DNA from 2 places in the Novosphingobium sp. TCA1 genome. Region 2 is predicted to be linked to the other one. Evidence: riboswitches for the same ligand, from Rfam matches in the RefSeq annotation. Region 2 holds a riboswitch; the other holds the start of a gene.
What was found. A riboswitch is a leader RNA that binds a small molecule or an ion and turns the genes downstream of it on or off. The one in region 2 is predicted to bind thiamine pyrophosphate.

Region 1 (7,176 bases), on a different contig from region 2:
ATGATCCCCCAGACCCTCGGAATGTCGACCTTAGGCGCTACTTATCGGTTCCGCGCTCCTTGCGGCGCAGCCATTACGTCTCCCGACGCCGCTATGGGCGCACGACGCGGTTGGCCCGCCTGACCTAGACGGTAATGGGGGTGCAGGGGGTGTTGACCCCCTGCTTTCTCCTTGTCCTTAAAAAGCCAGCGGCCCGTGATCGATCCGCGGCAGCACATGCCGCGCGAACAGGTCGGCCTCGGCGGCGTGCGGGTAGCCGGAGAGGATGAAGGCATCGATCCTGGCCTCACGATAAGCCTGAAGCTTCGCCAGCACCTGATCCGGGTCGCCGACGATCGCCGCGCCGCAGCCCGAGCGGGCGCGGCCGATGCCGGTCCAGAGGTTGTCTTCGGCATAGCCGTCGTCGCTGGCGGTTTCGCGCAGCGCGGCCTGTGCTTGCACGCCGACCGACTGCGAATCCAGCGAACGCGCGCGGATCGCCGCGCCTTCTGCCGCGTCGAGGCGCGAGAGCAGGCGGTCGGCGGCGAGGCGCGCATCGGCTTCGGTCTCGCGCACGATCACGTGGACGCGGTAGCCGAAGCGCAAGGAGCGCCCGTATTTGGCGGCGCGGGCGCGCATGTCGGCGATGGTTTCCTTCACCGCTTCCATGCGGTCGGGCCACATGAGGTAGACGTCGCAGCCCTTGGCGGCCACTTCGCGGGCGGGCTCGGAGAGGCCGCCGAAATAGAGCGGCGGGCATTTCGAGCCCGGCGCGATCATGCGCGGGGCGTCGAGCTTGAGGTTCCAGAAGCGGCCCTGATGGTCGAGCGACTGGCCCGAGAGAAGGGTGCGCAGGATCTCGATGGCCTCGGTCGTGCGCTCGTAGCGGGCGCCGCCGTCGAGGGTTTCGCCGGGCATCTCGCTGGAGATGATGTTTATGTTCAGCCTACCACCGAGGATCTGATCGATGGTGGCGATCTGGCGGGCGAGCTGGGCGGGCCACATCTCGCCGATGCGCACGGCCATCAGCAGCTTGATGCGGCGGACCTGCGTGGCGATGGCGGCGGCGAAGGCGGTAGTGTCGATGCCGAGCGCATAGCCCGAGGGTAGCAGCACGTTGTCGAAGCCGCCTTCCTCAGCCGTCGTCACGATGTTGCGGCAATGCTCCCAGCTGGAGCGCAGCATCGGGTCCGGCTGGCCGAGGAACTCGTAGTCATCGTCGCAGAGCGCCGAAAACCAGCTGATCTCGCAAGGATCGCGTGTCACGGCAGGCGTGCTCCCATCGAGGCTTCGAGCACGGCATACCATTCCGAAGCCGTCCATTCGACCTTCAGGGCATCGCGCGAGGCGAGAATGCGCTCGGGGGTTTGCGAGCCGACGATGGGAATGGCGCGCGAGGGATGGGCCATGATCCACGACAGCGCCGCAGCGGCGGCATCGGTGCCATAGCGCGCGCCCTGTGCAGCTACCAGCTTCGCTACCGGGTCTTCCGAGCCCGCAGCCAGTCGTCCGCCGCCCAGCGGCGACCATGCTAGCACCGCCACGTCGCGGGCCATCGCCTGGTCCAGCGTGCCGTCATAGAGCGGCGCATAGCGCGCGGCCGAGAATTCCGGCTGGGTGGAGACGATGGGGAAGGGCAGGTAGGCCTGGAGCGCTTCGAATTCGGCGGGGCTGTAGTTGGAGACGCCGATCGCCTTGACCTTGCCGCTCTCGACCATGGCGGCGAGGGTTTCGGCCACGTCGCGCGGGTGGGCCAGGAAGTCGCGGCGGTGGATCTGGTAGAGTTCAACCGAGGGCAGGCCAAGGCGTTCGAGCGAGGCTGCGAGCGCCTTGTTCAGGTAGTCCGGGCTGGAGTCGTAGGGAATGCCCAGCACGATGCCGCCCTTGGTGGCGATGGTCATGCGGTCGCGCAGGTCCGGGCGGGCAGCGAGCGCCTTGCCCAGCAGCACTTCCGCACCGCCGAAGCCGAGCGCGGCGTCGCAGCCGTAGATGTCGGCGGTGTCGAACAGGGTGATCCCCGCTTCAAGCGCCGCTTCGATGCGGGCGACGATGGCGCCGATATCGTCGTTGCCGTCGGGTCGGGCGAGCCGCCACATGCCCCAGGCAATCGGAAAAACGGAAATTCCGCTCTTGCCGAGCGGGACGGGTTGGGCCGATAGGCGCAGCGTCGTTGGGGAGGTCATGGACCGCCACATGACACATGGAGTCGTGAAATGGTAGAGACGCTGCGTTACGGAATTGTCGGCACCGGGATGATGGGTGTCGAGCACATCCACAACCTCAAGATCCTCGAAGGCGCCGAAGTGGTCGCCATCGCCGATCCCGAGCCGACCTCGCTCGGCTGGGCCAAGGACGCCCTGGGCGAAAAGGCCGAGGGCGTGGCCGAATATGCCGACAGCGCCAGCATGATCGCCAATGCCGGGCTCGATGCCGTGGTGGTCGTCTCACCGAATTTCACGCACCGCGACGTGCTGGAGCCGCTGCTGGACAGCGACGTGGCGATCCTCTGCGAAAAGCCGCTCTGCACGACGATGGAGGATGCCCGCTGGGTCGTCGAGCGCGCGGAGGCCTGCAAGGCCCCGTTCTGGACCGGCATGGAATACCGCTTCATGCCGCCAGCCAAGGCCTTCATCGACGAGATCCACGGCGGCAAGGTCGGCCGCCTGCACATGCTCTCGATCCGCGAGCACCGCTTCCCGTTCCTGGTGAAAGTGCGCGACTGGAACCGTTTCTCGGTCAATACCGGCGGCACCATGGTGGAGAAGTGCTGTCACTTCTTCGACCTCATGCGCCTGATCACCCGCTCGGAGCCGGTGCGGGTCTATTGCTCGGGCGCGATGGACGTGAACCATCTGGATGAGCGATATGACGGCCGCCAGCCCGACATCATCGACAACAGCTTCACCACCGTCGATTTCGCGGACGGCAGCCGCGCGCTGTTGGACCTCTGCATGTTCGCGGAAGGGGCCGAGCACCAGGAAGAGATGAGCGCGACCGGCGACAAGGGCCGCCTCGACGTGCTGATCCCACCGGGCGATCTCGTCTGGTCGCCGCGTGTGGGCTGGCCGGGGCCGAAGTCGGTGGAGCGCTGGCATGTGGCGGTGGACGAAGCGGCGATGGACGCCGGATCGCACCACGGCGCGACGTTCTATCAGCATGAGGCCTTTGCCCGCGCCGTTCGCGGCGAGGGCGAGGTTCAGGTGACGGCGCGCGACGGACTGATGGCAGTGGCCATCGGCGCTGCGGCGGAACTGAGCGCGCGCGAGAAGCGCGTGGTGGAAATGGCCGAGCTGCTGGGCTGAAGGCCTGAAACCTTGGATTGATGTCGCCCCGGTTCCGTTCGGGGCGACAAGGCTCGGGCGGGTTCAGGCACCGGCAACCCGCACCTTCATCAGGGACGACGAATAAGGCGCGACCAGCTCTGCCGCGCGCTTCCAGTCGCCGCGCAGCCAGATATCCTGGGTTTCGGGGGGAAGGATCACCGGCATCGTGTCGCGCCCCTCGCTGCGCAGGGCGGCGTTGGCCTCGCAAGTGAGCAGGGCGAAGCTGGGCACTTCGCTGTCCTTCCACACCCCCGCCATCGCAAAGATCGGCTGGTCGGCGGCGCCGAACCAGCACTGGCGGCGCTTGCCGTCGCGCGGATCGACCTTGCCCCATTCCATGAAGGCACTGGCGGGCACGAGGCAGCGGAACTCGCTGTTGCGCAAGTTGCCGATCCAGAACGGGCTTTCCAGATTGCGCACGGTGAGGATGCCGTGGCGCCTTTCATCCCAGCCCTGCGGCGGCGGTGGTACGCCCCAGAGGCGCGGGATCATCCGGCGCGGCAGGCGTTTTTCCGGGCGCGGACCCGCCACGAACTCGCGCCCCATGGTGATGACGGGCGCAAAGCCGCCCGCCGAAACCGGGCCGCCGGGCCAGGGGTCGTCTCCCGCCTCGGCACCGAACGTGCGGGCGACTTCGCGGGCGGCTGCGTCGAGGCGATAGATCATCGGCATGTCTGTTGGAGGACCTAGACGGCTGGGAAAGCCGCGTCTATCGTCCCGCCATCCCCGGGGAGCCTGTGCCCAAGGTTTTCGCTATTGCGAAAGCCGAAAGGAAACAAATGGCTGAGAGGGGCAGGTCACGCTGCCCGACCCGTTGAACCTGAACCCGTTAACACGGGCGGAGGGAAGGGCGGGCCACAGGACTATTCTTGTCGCGACCTTTCTTTCGTCCATAAGTCGAAGGAAAATCGCTTATGGCCGACATCAACTCCAAGCTGGAGATCGGCGTTACCACCGGACCCATTCGCGGGTCGAAGAAGATTCATGTCGGGCCGCTTGGCGTTGCCATGCGGGAAATTCACCTTGAGCCCGGTTCGGGCGAGGCGCCGGTTCGTGTCTACGACACTTCCGGTCCCTACACCGATCCGAACGTCACCATCGATATTGCCGCCGGTCTTGCCGCCAAGCGCCGGACATGGATTCTCGCCCGCGGCGACGTGGAGGAATACGACGCCCGCGCGGTGAAGCCGGAGGACAACGGCCAGCTCGGCCCGGACCGCTCGGGCGGAGTCCCGGCGTTCCCCAACGTGGTGAAGCGCCCGCTGCGTGCGAAGCCGGGCATGAACGTCAGCCAGATGCACTACGCCCGGCGCGGCATCATCACGCCGGAGATGGAATACGTCGCCGAGCGTGAGAACCTTGGCCGCGCAATGCTGAAGGAATATGCGCGCGACGGGCAGGACTGGGGTGCGGCGATCCCGGACTACGTCACCCCCGAATTCGTGCGCGAGGAAGTGGCGCGCGGCCGGGCGATCATCCCCTCCAACATCAACCACCCCGAAAGCGAGCCGATGGCGATCGGCCGCAACTTCCTGGTGAAGATCAACGCCAATATCGGCAACTCCGCCGTCGCCTCGGACGTGGCGAGCGAGGTCGACAAGATGGTCTGGTCGATCCGCTGGGGCGCGGACACGGTGATGGACCTCTCCACCGGCCGCAACATCCACGACACCCGCGAATGGATCATCCGCAACTCCCCCGTACCGATCGGCACCGTGCCGATCTATCAGGCGCTGGAAAAGGTCGGCGGGATTGCCGAGGACCTGACTTGGGAAGTCTTCCGCGACACGCTGATCGAACAGGCCGAGCAGGGCGTGGACTACTTCACCATCCACGCCGGCGTGCGCCTGCCGTTCGTGCCGCTCGCCGCCAAGCGCGTGACCGGCATCGTCAGCCGGGGCGGCTCGATCATGGCCAAGTGGTGTCTTGCCCATCACCGCGAATCGTTCCTCTACGAACGCTTCGACGAGATCACCGAGATCATGAAGGCCTACGACGTCGCCTATTCGCTGGGCGACGGCCTTCGCCCCGGCTCGATTGCGGACGCCAATGACGAGGCGCAGTTCGCCGAACTCTACACCCTTGGCGAACTGACCAAGCGCGCCTGGGCGCAGGACGTGCAGGTGATGATCGAGGGGCCGGGCCATGTGCCGATGCACAAGGTGAAGGAGAACATGGACAAGCAGCTTGAGGCTTGCGGCGAGGCGCCGTTCTACACCCTCGGGCCGCTCGTGACCGACATCGCGCCGGGCTACGACCACATTACCAGCGGCATCGGCGCGGCCATGATCGGCTGGTACGGCACGGCGATGCTCTGCTACGTCACGCCCAAGGAGCATCTCGGCCTGCCGGACCGCGACGATGTGAAAGTCGGCGTCGTCACCTACAAGCTGGCCGCCCATGCCGCCGATCTGGCAAAGGGCCACCCCGCCGCCAAAGTCCGCGACGATGCGCTGTCTCGCGCCCGTTTTGAATTCCGCTGGCGCGACCAGTTCAACCTCAGCCTCGATCCCGACACCGCCGAGCAGTACCACGACCAGACGCTTCCGGCCGAGGGCGCCAAGTCCGCGCATTTCTGCTCGATGTGCGGGCCGAAGTTCTGTTCGATGAAGATTTCGCAGGAAGTGCGGGACTTCGCGGCGAAGCAGAACCAGCCCTCGACCGGCTTCATCGCCGCAGAGGAGGGCGGCAAGCTGGCCATCCTTGAGGCCGAGGCGGGCATGGCCGAGATGAGCAAGGTGTTCCGGGAAACCGGCAGCGAACTCTACATGGGCTCGGGCGGGCGCGAGCACGATTGAGAAACGTCGTCGTCCCGGACTTGATCCGGGACCGCTGGCCATGAACGGCCTACATTGCGGCAAGGCGCTTATCCGCGCCGAACCGCCTCAAGAACTGCCAGCGGTCCCGGGTCGAGCCCGGGACGACGACTTTCTCTTTCGGCAGGAAATCCTCTTCGCGAGAATCGATTGCGCTGGTATTCAGGCTCTCCCTCTGGAGAACCTGAATGTCCCGCAATGCCAATGGCGACTGGATGAAGCTTGCCCATGACAGCTACTGGCTCTGGGCCGAATCCATGATGGTCATGGGCATGCGCACCACGGACATGATGACCGGCAGGGGCAGCAACCGCGAAAACGTGCTCATGGTCACCGAGAAGCTTCAGGCCAATGCCGAACTGGCGATCAAGCTGGCCACCGGGGGACTGACTTCTCCCGAACAGACCGCGCACAAGGCGGTGCGGCACTACCGCAAGCGGGTGACCGCCAATCGCCGCCGCCTTTCGCGAAAGAAGACCCGGTGAGCGGGAAAGCGCCCGGGGAGATCCACGTCGGCATCGGCGGCTGGAGCTACGATCCCTGGCGCGAGACTTTCTATCCCAAGGGCGTCTCCAAGGCGCGCGAACTGGAATATGTCGGCCAGCACCTGACCGGCACAGAGATCAACGCCACGTTCTATGGCCGCCAGAAGCCGGCCAGTTTCGCCAAATGGCGGGACATGGTGCCGGACGGTTTCAAGTTCGCGCTCAAGGGCTCGCGCTATTGCACCAACCGTAAAAATCTAGCCGAAGCGGGCGAGAGCGTTACCAACTTCGTCGAGCAGGGGATCGTCGAGCTTGGCGACAGGTTGGGACCGATCAACTGGCAACTGGCCGCCACCAAGAAATTCGATCCCGACGAGATCGCGCAGTTCCTGGCCCTGCTGCCGGAACGGCAGGACGGCCTGCCGCTGCGCCACGCCATCGAGCCCCGGCACGAGAGTTTTCGCGACCCGGCCTTCGTCGATCTCGTCCGCAAGGCAGGGGTTGCCGTGGTCCTGGCCGACAGCCCCAAGTATCCTGCGTTCGAAGAAGCGGCAGAGGCGGGGTCTTTCGTCG
Region 2 (7,176 bases):
CTGGAAAGTTCGAGGGCAAGATGATTCTACTATCTTCCCTGTGGGACCGCGAGGCCATGCCCTGGCAGGCCGACTGGTATTTCCAGCGTGTGCGCAGCCATCTGGGCGACAGGACCGACGCCAACTTGCGCCTTTGGTACACCGATCACGCGCTGCACGGCGACGAGCCGGTCAACGAGGATCCGAACCGGATCGTCAGCTATCAAGGCGCTTTGCAGCAGGCTCTGCGCGACTTGTCCGCCTGGGTGGAAAAGGGCGTGACGCCGCCCGCTTCCACAAGCTACCGCATCGAGGACGGACAAGTGATCGTGCCGCCCGGCGCGGCAGAACGGCGCGGGATCCAGCCGGTCGTCGACCTCAAGGTCACCGGCGGAGACAAAGCCGAAGTCAAGGCAGGACAAAGCGTGAAGTTCGCGGGCACCATTACCGCTCCGCCCGGCGCGGGAAAGCTGATCGCGGCGGAATGGGATTTTTCCGGCAAGGGCGCATTCGACGTTTCGTCCAGGGTTCCCAAGGGCGCTCAAAAGTTATCCGTGACGATCGATCACGCCTTCCCGGCGCCCGGAACTTATTTCGTCGCACTGCGGGGTGCCTTGCAGCGCGAGGGTGACAGCCGCACGCCTTATGCCCGCATCGAAAACCTCGGCCGTGTACGCGTCGTGGTGCGCTGACCAATCTGCCGGGAAGGGAGCGGCTGCTCCCTTCCCGGCTAACCTTCCCGCCGCGCCGCACGCCAGCTCCGGTAGCCGAGAACGGCCAGACCGATCATCGCGGCGTAGAGGCCTGCCGTCAGCCAGAGAGCCTTGAACAGGAACATGCCGACGTAGAGCACGTCCACCGCGATCCACAGCAGCCAAGATGCCGCATGGCGGCGCGCCGTCCAGTATTGGGCAACGAGGCTAAAACTGCTCAATCCCGCATCCATCCACGGCAGCGCGGCATTGGTGTAGCGGCTGGCCAGCCAGCCGATGGTCAAGGCGCCCAGGGCACCGGCGGCCAGTCCCGCCAGTGCCTTCATGGGCGCGAGGGGCCGCACCAGGACTTCTCCGGCCTCGGCCTTGCCCCGTGCCCAGCCGATCCATCCGTAGAGGATCGCCGCGCCGAACAGCGCCTGCAGCACCATGTCCGAATAGAGCCGCACATCGAGGAACAGCTTGAAATAGAGGCCGCAGGCCAGAAGGTTCACCGGCCAGCAGAGCAACTGCCGCCGCGCGGTAAGCCAGATGCCGAGGAAGCTGACCGCCACCGCCACGATTTCCAGCATCGACATCAGATCCGGCTCCCGCTTTCGATGGCTCGCAGGAACGCGCGCCCGGGCGGCGAGAGGAACCATTCGGCGTGGCCGACGAGATAGTCCTGCCAGGCAAGATCCGCCTGCCCGCGATCCTCCAGAATGCCCGCGAAATAATCGGCTTCGGACAGCGCGAATTCGATATGTACCAGCGGCAGAAGGCGGGTCAGAGTCTCCACGTCCGCCGCCGTGAGCGGCAGTATGCTGCGGTATCCGGCCAGGATCGCACAGGCGGCCCGGGCATCGCCGGTCCTCTCCGGTGCTTCCAGCCAGGGCACGGCGCTGCGCTCGATCGCGGTGGCAAGGTCGTGGAGCGCGCAAGTGCGGGTGGCCAGTCCGAAATCGATCACGCCACTGACCGCACCTTCCGCCGTCCAGAGCAGGTTCGAGGGGTGCCAGTCGTTATGCGTCCAGAGTTCCGGCTGCTGCGCGAGCCGTTCCGCAAGGCCTTCTCCCAGGGCCGCAAAGAGCCGCGCAAGCTTCCCCTGCCACGGCTTGTCGGCAAGATAGGCGGCGAGTGCCGGGCGCGCCGCAACGTAAGCCCGCGCCGCCGCAACCGGATCGCGCGAGGGCACTATCGTGAAACTGGCGACCAGCGGATGCGGTTCGCGTGCGGGCGCGGCAAAGCCACGCGCGGCACGGTGCAGTCGCGCCAATGCCGCGCCTGCCGCGAAGGCGTGGCCCGGCGTCAGGAAAGGCGTCCAGGATTGCCGGTCGCGGTAGAGATCCAGGCCCGGCGCCATGGACAGCAACTCGTATGTCCACGGACCTTCCGCCAAGGCGCCGCGACCGTCCGCCGCAGGCATGACGGCAGGCACCGGGATTCCCCTGGCCCGCAAGTGTGCCATGAAGCGATGCTCTTCCGCCAGTGCGGCGGGTTTTCGCAGCTTTTCGTGATGGCGCTTGAGGAAAAATTCGCCCTGCTCGGTCCGCACCAGGGTCGCGGCCGAGAACGGGCGCGGCGAATGCCAGCTCAAGTCGCGCGGCCGTCCTGCCTCCGGGAAATGCGCCAGCACCGCCTCCGCTTCGGCAAGCGTGATCGCCGGCCAGGTCGGTGCCTCCAGCGCGGTGCCCATGCCGTGGACCAGATGCGGGGTATCTCCGTTCACGATCGGCCCGCGCGCGGTCAGAAGGCGCGGCTCAGCGTCGCCACGAAGGCGCGCCCGCTGCCGACGTAATAGGCCGGCGCGGAACCCGCAATCAGCGTGCCGCCGCGACCGATCGTATCCTGCGCATTGCTGCTGACCGAATAGACGCCGGACAGCACATGGGGGTTGGTCACGTTGATCGCGTTGAGCCGCAGATCCATGCGCTGGGCATCGATCAGTCCGGCCAGATGCATGCCGATCGAAAGGTCCAGCGTGGCATAGCCCTTAATGCTCTCGTCGTTCATGAAGGTCGCATATTGGCGGCCGACATATTTGAGCGCGGTGCTGCCGAACAGCCGTCCGTCGTCGTACGTGGTGCCCAGGGCGAACTGGAACTCGGGGCTTGACACCGCGCGCTTCCCCTTGGTCGGCAGGAGATCGCCGCCGACGGGCAGATCGTCACCCAGGCGCGTGTGGAGGTACTCGCCGGAGATATAGACGCTGACGCCCTTGGCCGGGCGGTAATCGATCTCGCCGTCGAGACCGTAGGACGTCTGGCTGCCGCCGTTGATGGTCGAATTGACCAGCGCCCCGCCGCTGTTCACAACCGTCGCCACCTGCCGGTTGCGGAAGTGATAGTGGAAGGCGGTCAGGGAGAAGGACAGGCTCGGACCGATATAGCGATAGCCCAGTTCTTCCGAGACGGAATACTCGTTCTTCAGGTTGCCGCTTCCGGCGCTGACCAGTTCGCCGCCGTAATAGCTGTTGTAGAGCGCGAACTCGTTGGGCGTGCGGAAGTTGGTGGTGATATTGGCGAAGAGCTGCTGCCGGTCGTCCAGCTTGTAGTGCAGCGCCGCGCGGGGCAAGGCGGCGAAGCTGTTCGACCGCACGTCCGACTGCGGCCCCGGCAGATAGTTGCGCCCGTTGCGCAGCACGTCCACGCCCTTGAAGCCGAGGTCGACGGTAAGGCGCGGAGTCAGCGCGACGCTGTCGGCCAGGAAGAAGCCCTTGGTCACCGTTTCGGTGCGGGCGTTCTCATAGGCCAGCAGCCTGCCATCGGCTGTGCGGATGGCCTTGTCCTGATAGCCCCACTGGTCGAAGGGATGGCCGTCGGCGCCGATCGATGTGTAGGACTGGGTTACGCGGTCGGTCCCATAGTCGAACCAGAGCCCGGCGGTGATCGTGTGCGCGCCGGTCTGGAAGGTCAGCTTGCTGACGTCGCCGATGCGGAACTGCTTGCCGGTCCAGTTGCCCATCACCGTTGCAAGGCCGTCCACCGCACCGGGCAGGGCGATCGGCTGGCTCAGTTCCTCGGTGCCGAGGTAATTGCCGGTCTCGGTCAGCTGGGTGCCGTACGGTGCATTGCCGTGGCCCAGCTGGAGATAGGCCGAACTGTCGAAAGTGAGCTGCTCGCTCAGCTTCAAGTGGACCGGCGCCGCCACGTAGAAATTGCGGAACGGGGCGCGGTAGAGCCGCCAGTAGTTGGTGTTCCCTTCGCTGTAGCGGCTGTCATGATTGAAATTGCGGCCAACCGCCTTCCAATCGGCCAGGGTCGGGCTGGGATAGGCCGATGTCTTGGCATCGTTGTAGGAGAAGGCGATGCTGGCACGGTTGCCGTCTCCCCATTCGCGCAGCAGCTTGGCATCGACATGCTGGCGCTGGTCGTGGCCCGCGCCGCGCCAGTTGTCCGCGCGGTTGTTGGAATAGGACACGAAGGCCTTGATCCCGCTACCCCCCAGCACGCCGGTGTCGAACCGCACGAATGCACGGCGTTCGTCGTAGGAGCCGAGCGACAGATTGACCAGGCCGCCCATTTCCGCCTTGGGATCGTCCAGCGAGAGCGAAAGCATGCCGCCCGCCGCCGCGACCACCGGGGCATCGATGGAGGCAGCGCCTTGCGCCAGCACGATCTGCCGCACGTTCTCGGCATCGGCGAACTGCGAGGGATAGGCGTAGAAATAGCCGATGTCGTTCTGCGGCGCGCCTTCCATCAGGACGCCGATCTGGTCCTGCCCCAGTCCGCGCAGGGTCAGGCCGGAACTGGTGGAGAGGCCATAGGGATCGCTGGTGGAGACATTGGCGCCGGGCAGGAGATTGACCAGCTGGAACGCGTTCAGCGTCGGCGCCTGCTTGGTGATGAAATCCGCCGAGATCGCGCTGACCGCCTGCGGCGCGGTCTGGTCCGGCAGCAGGCCCTCGGGATCGGGATGGCCGATCACCTCGATATCGGCGGGGCGTTCCGCATCGGCCGCTTCCCCTGATTCCGCAAGAGCCGGAGAGGCCAGTAGCAGAGCCGGGATCATCAGCGCCGCGCTGCTCGCCAGACGCGAACGAAAATACAGGTAATTGGCAGTCATGCTATCGGTCCGCTCCAATCGGAGGGACAGCATCGATCGCCGACCCTCCCTACGCCGGTGTCAGCCGGATCAGGTTCAGCGGGTCGTGGTCTGCTGACCACCTCTCAGCCGCGCATGAGCGGCCCCCCGGGGATCAGCGGCATCTAGGCGGTCGCAGGCCTTGTGGGAAGTGCCAATTTCAAGGTGGAGACTGTTTGAAAATCCGCTGCGGGCGGATTTTGGCGGCACCGGCCCGCTCCCCCACCCGACCTCTCACTCAGTGTATCCTGGATGGGAGGTCGACACCCTCAGCGAAAAGGTCCCCCGGACCTTTTCGTGTTCTTCGGGACGAGCTGGGCCGGTGCCGCACAAAAATGCTCTTCAGGGCATTTTTCAAACGAACTCTCAGAAACGGCGGCGCAGTTCCACGAACCAGCTTCGCGCATTGCCGATATAGGCGCCCTTTGGGCCGGTGAAGCCGGAGACGGCATAGAACTTGTCGAAGATGTTCTCGATGCGGAACTTGGCGTCGAAAATCCCGAAGTCATGCGCGATGGTCGCGTCGAACACGGTGAAGGGCTTCAGCCTGTCTCCGCTGCGGTCGATTTGCGAGGAAACGTACTGGCCGCCGAAAGAGAAGGCCGTGTCGATCGCGGCGACTTGATAGCGCGTCCAGAAACCCGCCTTGTGCTGGGGCGTGTTGGGGAAGCGATCGCCCACCGAGCGGTCTACCGCCTGTCCCTCCACCGATCCGGTGATGGTCGTATCGTTATAGGCATAGTTCGCGGAAATCAGCCAGTTCCTGGTGACATCGGCGGTCACCGTGGCCTCGATGCCCTTGCTGGTCACTTCGCCCAGCGGGGCGAGCTGGTCGATGCCGTTCACGGGTTCGAGGCTGTCGTCGATCTGGAGCACGTTGCGGCGCACGATGCGATAGGCGGCCAGCGTGGTCTGGATGCGCCCGTCGAGGAGATCGGTCTTCACCCCCGCCTCGACCTGCTGCCCCGTTTCCGGCGCGAAAGGCCCGCCCGCAAGGGGAGACTGGTCGGCAACGCTCTGCGGCTCGAAAGCCTCGGACCAGCTGACGTAGAGCGATACGTCCGAACGCGGCTTGTAGATCGCCCCGGCGCGGAAGGTGGTGGCGGCGGAACTGGCGGTTTCGCTTGCGATGTAGTCGTTGTCGTCGAACCAGTCCCGGCGCACGCCGCCGACCAGGATCACATGCTCGCCCAGTCCCATCTGTTCCTGGAGATAGACGCCCCGGCGCAGCGCGCGGGCGTCGCTGTAGGAGGGCGTCACGCCCGAAAGATCGGGGCGGCTGTCGGTCGTATAGTCGGGATCGATCAGCGAGCGCGTGGGCACGTTGCGGGAGGCATAGTTGGTCGCGCTGGAATCCTCGCGGTACCAGTCGCCGCCGAACAGGACGGTGTGGCTGATCGGGCCGGTATCGAACTTGCCGACCAGATTGGCGCCGAACGAGAGACCTTTCACCTTGCGGTGCTGGTCGCGGTATTCGCGGGTGACGGTATCGTAGACCCCGTCCCCGTCGGTATCGCGCAAGGCGACGGGCTCGTGGTACTTCTGCTCCTCGTCGTACTTGAACCAGCGTCCCGCGACATTGAACGACAGCGCGTCCGACAGCCTGCTGTCCAGCCGCGCCTGCGTGACCAGTCCATTGTAGCGGATGTAGTCGTCGGGATCGTTGTGGTTCCAGCTGCGCTTGGCGTAGAAGTTGCCGTCGGCATCGATCGGAATGCCGCGCAGGCGATTGCCGGGCAGGTTCTGGTCGTAGTCGGTGACCTGCACGGTCAGCTTGGTGTCCGGCGCCAGCTTCACGGCAAGCCCGGCATCGCCCACGAATGTGCGGCTGCTGGCATGGTCGCGGTAGCTGTCCATATCCTCGTAGAACAGACCCACGCGCCCGGTAACCGTACCGTTCGCGTCAAGCGGACCGGTCACGTCGCCCGAGGCGCCGTAGCGATTCCGCCCGCCCCCGATCACCCGCAAATTGCCGCCGAAGACCTCGCCCGGCTTCTTGGTCACGTAGTTGATCGTGCCGCCCGGAGAGCCCGAGCCATAGAGCATGCCCGCCGGACCTTTCAGGAATTCCACCCGTTCGATGGTGAAAAGCTGCGGCACCGAGAAGGTCTGGAACGGATCACCGCGCAGGCCGTCGTAATAGGTCACGTCCTGGCTGAAACCGCGATAGGTGACGGTCGCGTAGTTGTCCGCGCTGACGCCGGGCACGTTGCGATAGAGGTCGCGGATATCGCGGGCGCCCTGGTCCTCGATCATCTCGCTGTTGATGACCTGGACGGACTGCGGCACGTCGAGGGGGTCGGCGGCGATCTTGCCGATCTCGGTCTGCGTCACCCGGTAGAGCTTCTGCGCGCGGGCCGTGACGACGATGTTCTCGCCGCCATCGGCTTCCGCTCCCGCATCGGCAGTGGCGTCCTCGGCC

Region 1: another riboswitch for thiamine pyrophosphate. It lies ahead of thiC (phosphomethylpyrimidine synthase ThiC); the one in region 2 lies ahead of NTCA1_RS13170 (TonB-dependent receptor).

What each region holds. Positions count from the first base shown of each region.
Region 1 is NZ_BLJH01000011.1:156,849-164,024, forward strand. It holds gene NTCA1_RS14445 (LLM class flavin-dependent oxidoreductase) at 178-1,245, opposite strand; gene NTCA1_RS14450 (aldo/keto reductase family oxidoreductase) at 1,242-2,162, opposite strand; gene NTCA1_RS14455 (Gfo/Idh/MocA family protein) at 2,193-3,281, shown strand; gene NTCA1_RS14460 (SOS response-associated peptidase family protein) at 3,345-3,974, opposite strand; TPP riboswitch at 4,020-4,166, shown strand; gene thiC (phosphomethylpyrimidine synthase ThiC) at 4,217-6,100, shown strand; gene NTCA1_RS14470 (hypothetical protein) at 6,307-6,603, shown strand; gene NTCA1_RS14475 (DUF72 domain-containing protein) at 6,600-7,176, shown strand, end outside.
Region 2 is NZ_BLJH01000010.1:9,299-16,474, forward strand. It holds gene NTCA1_RS13155 (PKD domain-containing protein) at 1-671, shown strand, start outside; gene pnuC (nicotinamide riboside transporter PnuC) at 710-1,270, opposite strand; gene NTCA1_RS13165 (phosphotransferase enzyme family protein) at 1,270-2,367, opposite strand; gene NTCA1_RS13170 (TonB-dependent receptor) at 2,418-4,682, opposite strand; TPP riboswitch at 4,766-4,875, opposite strand; gene NTCA1_RS13175 (TonB-dependent siderophore receptor) at 5,121-7,176, opposite strand, start outside.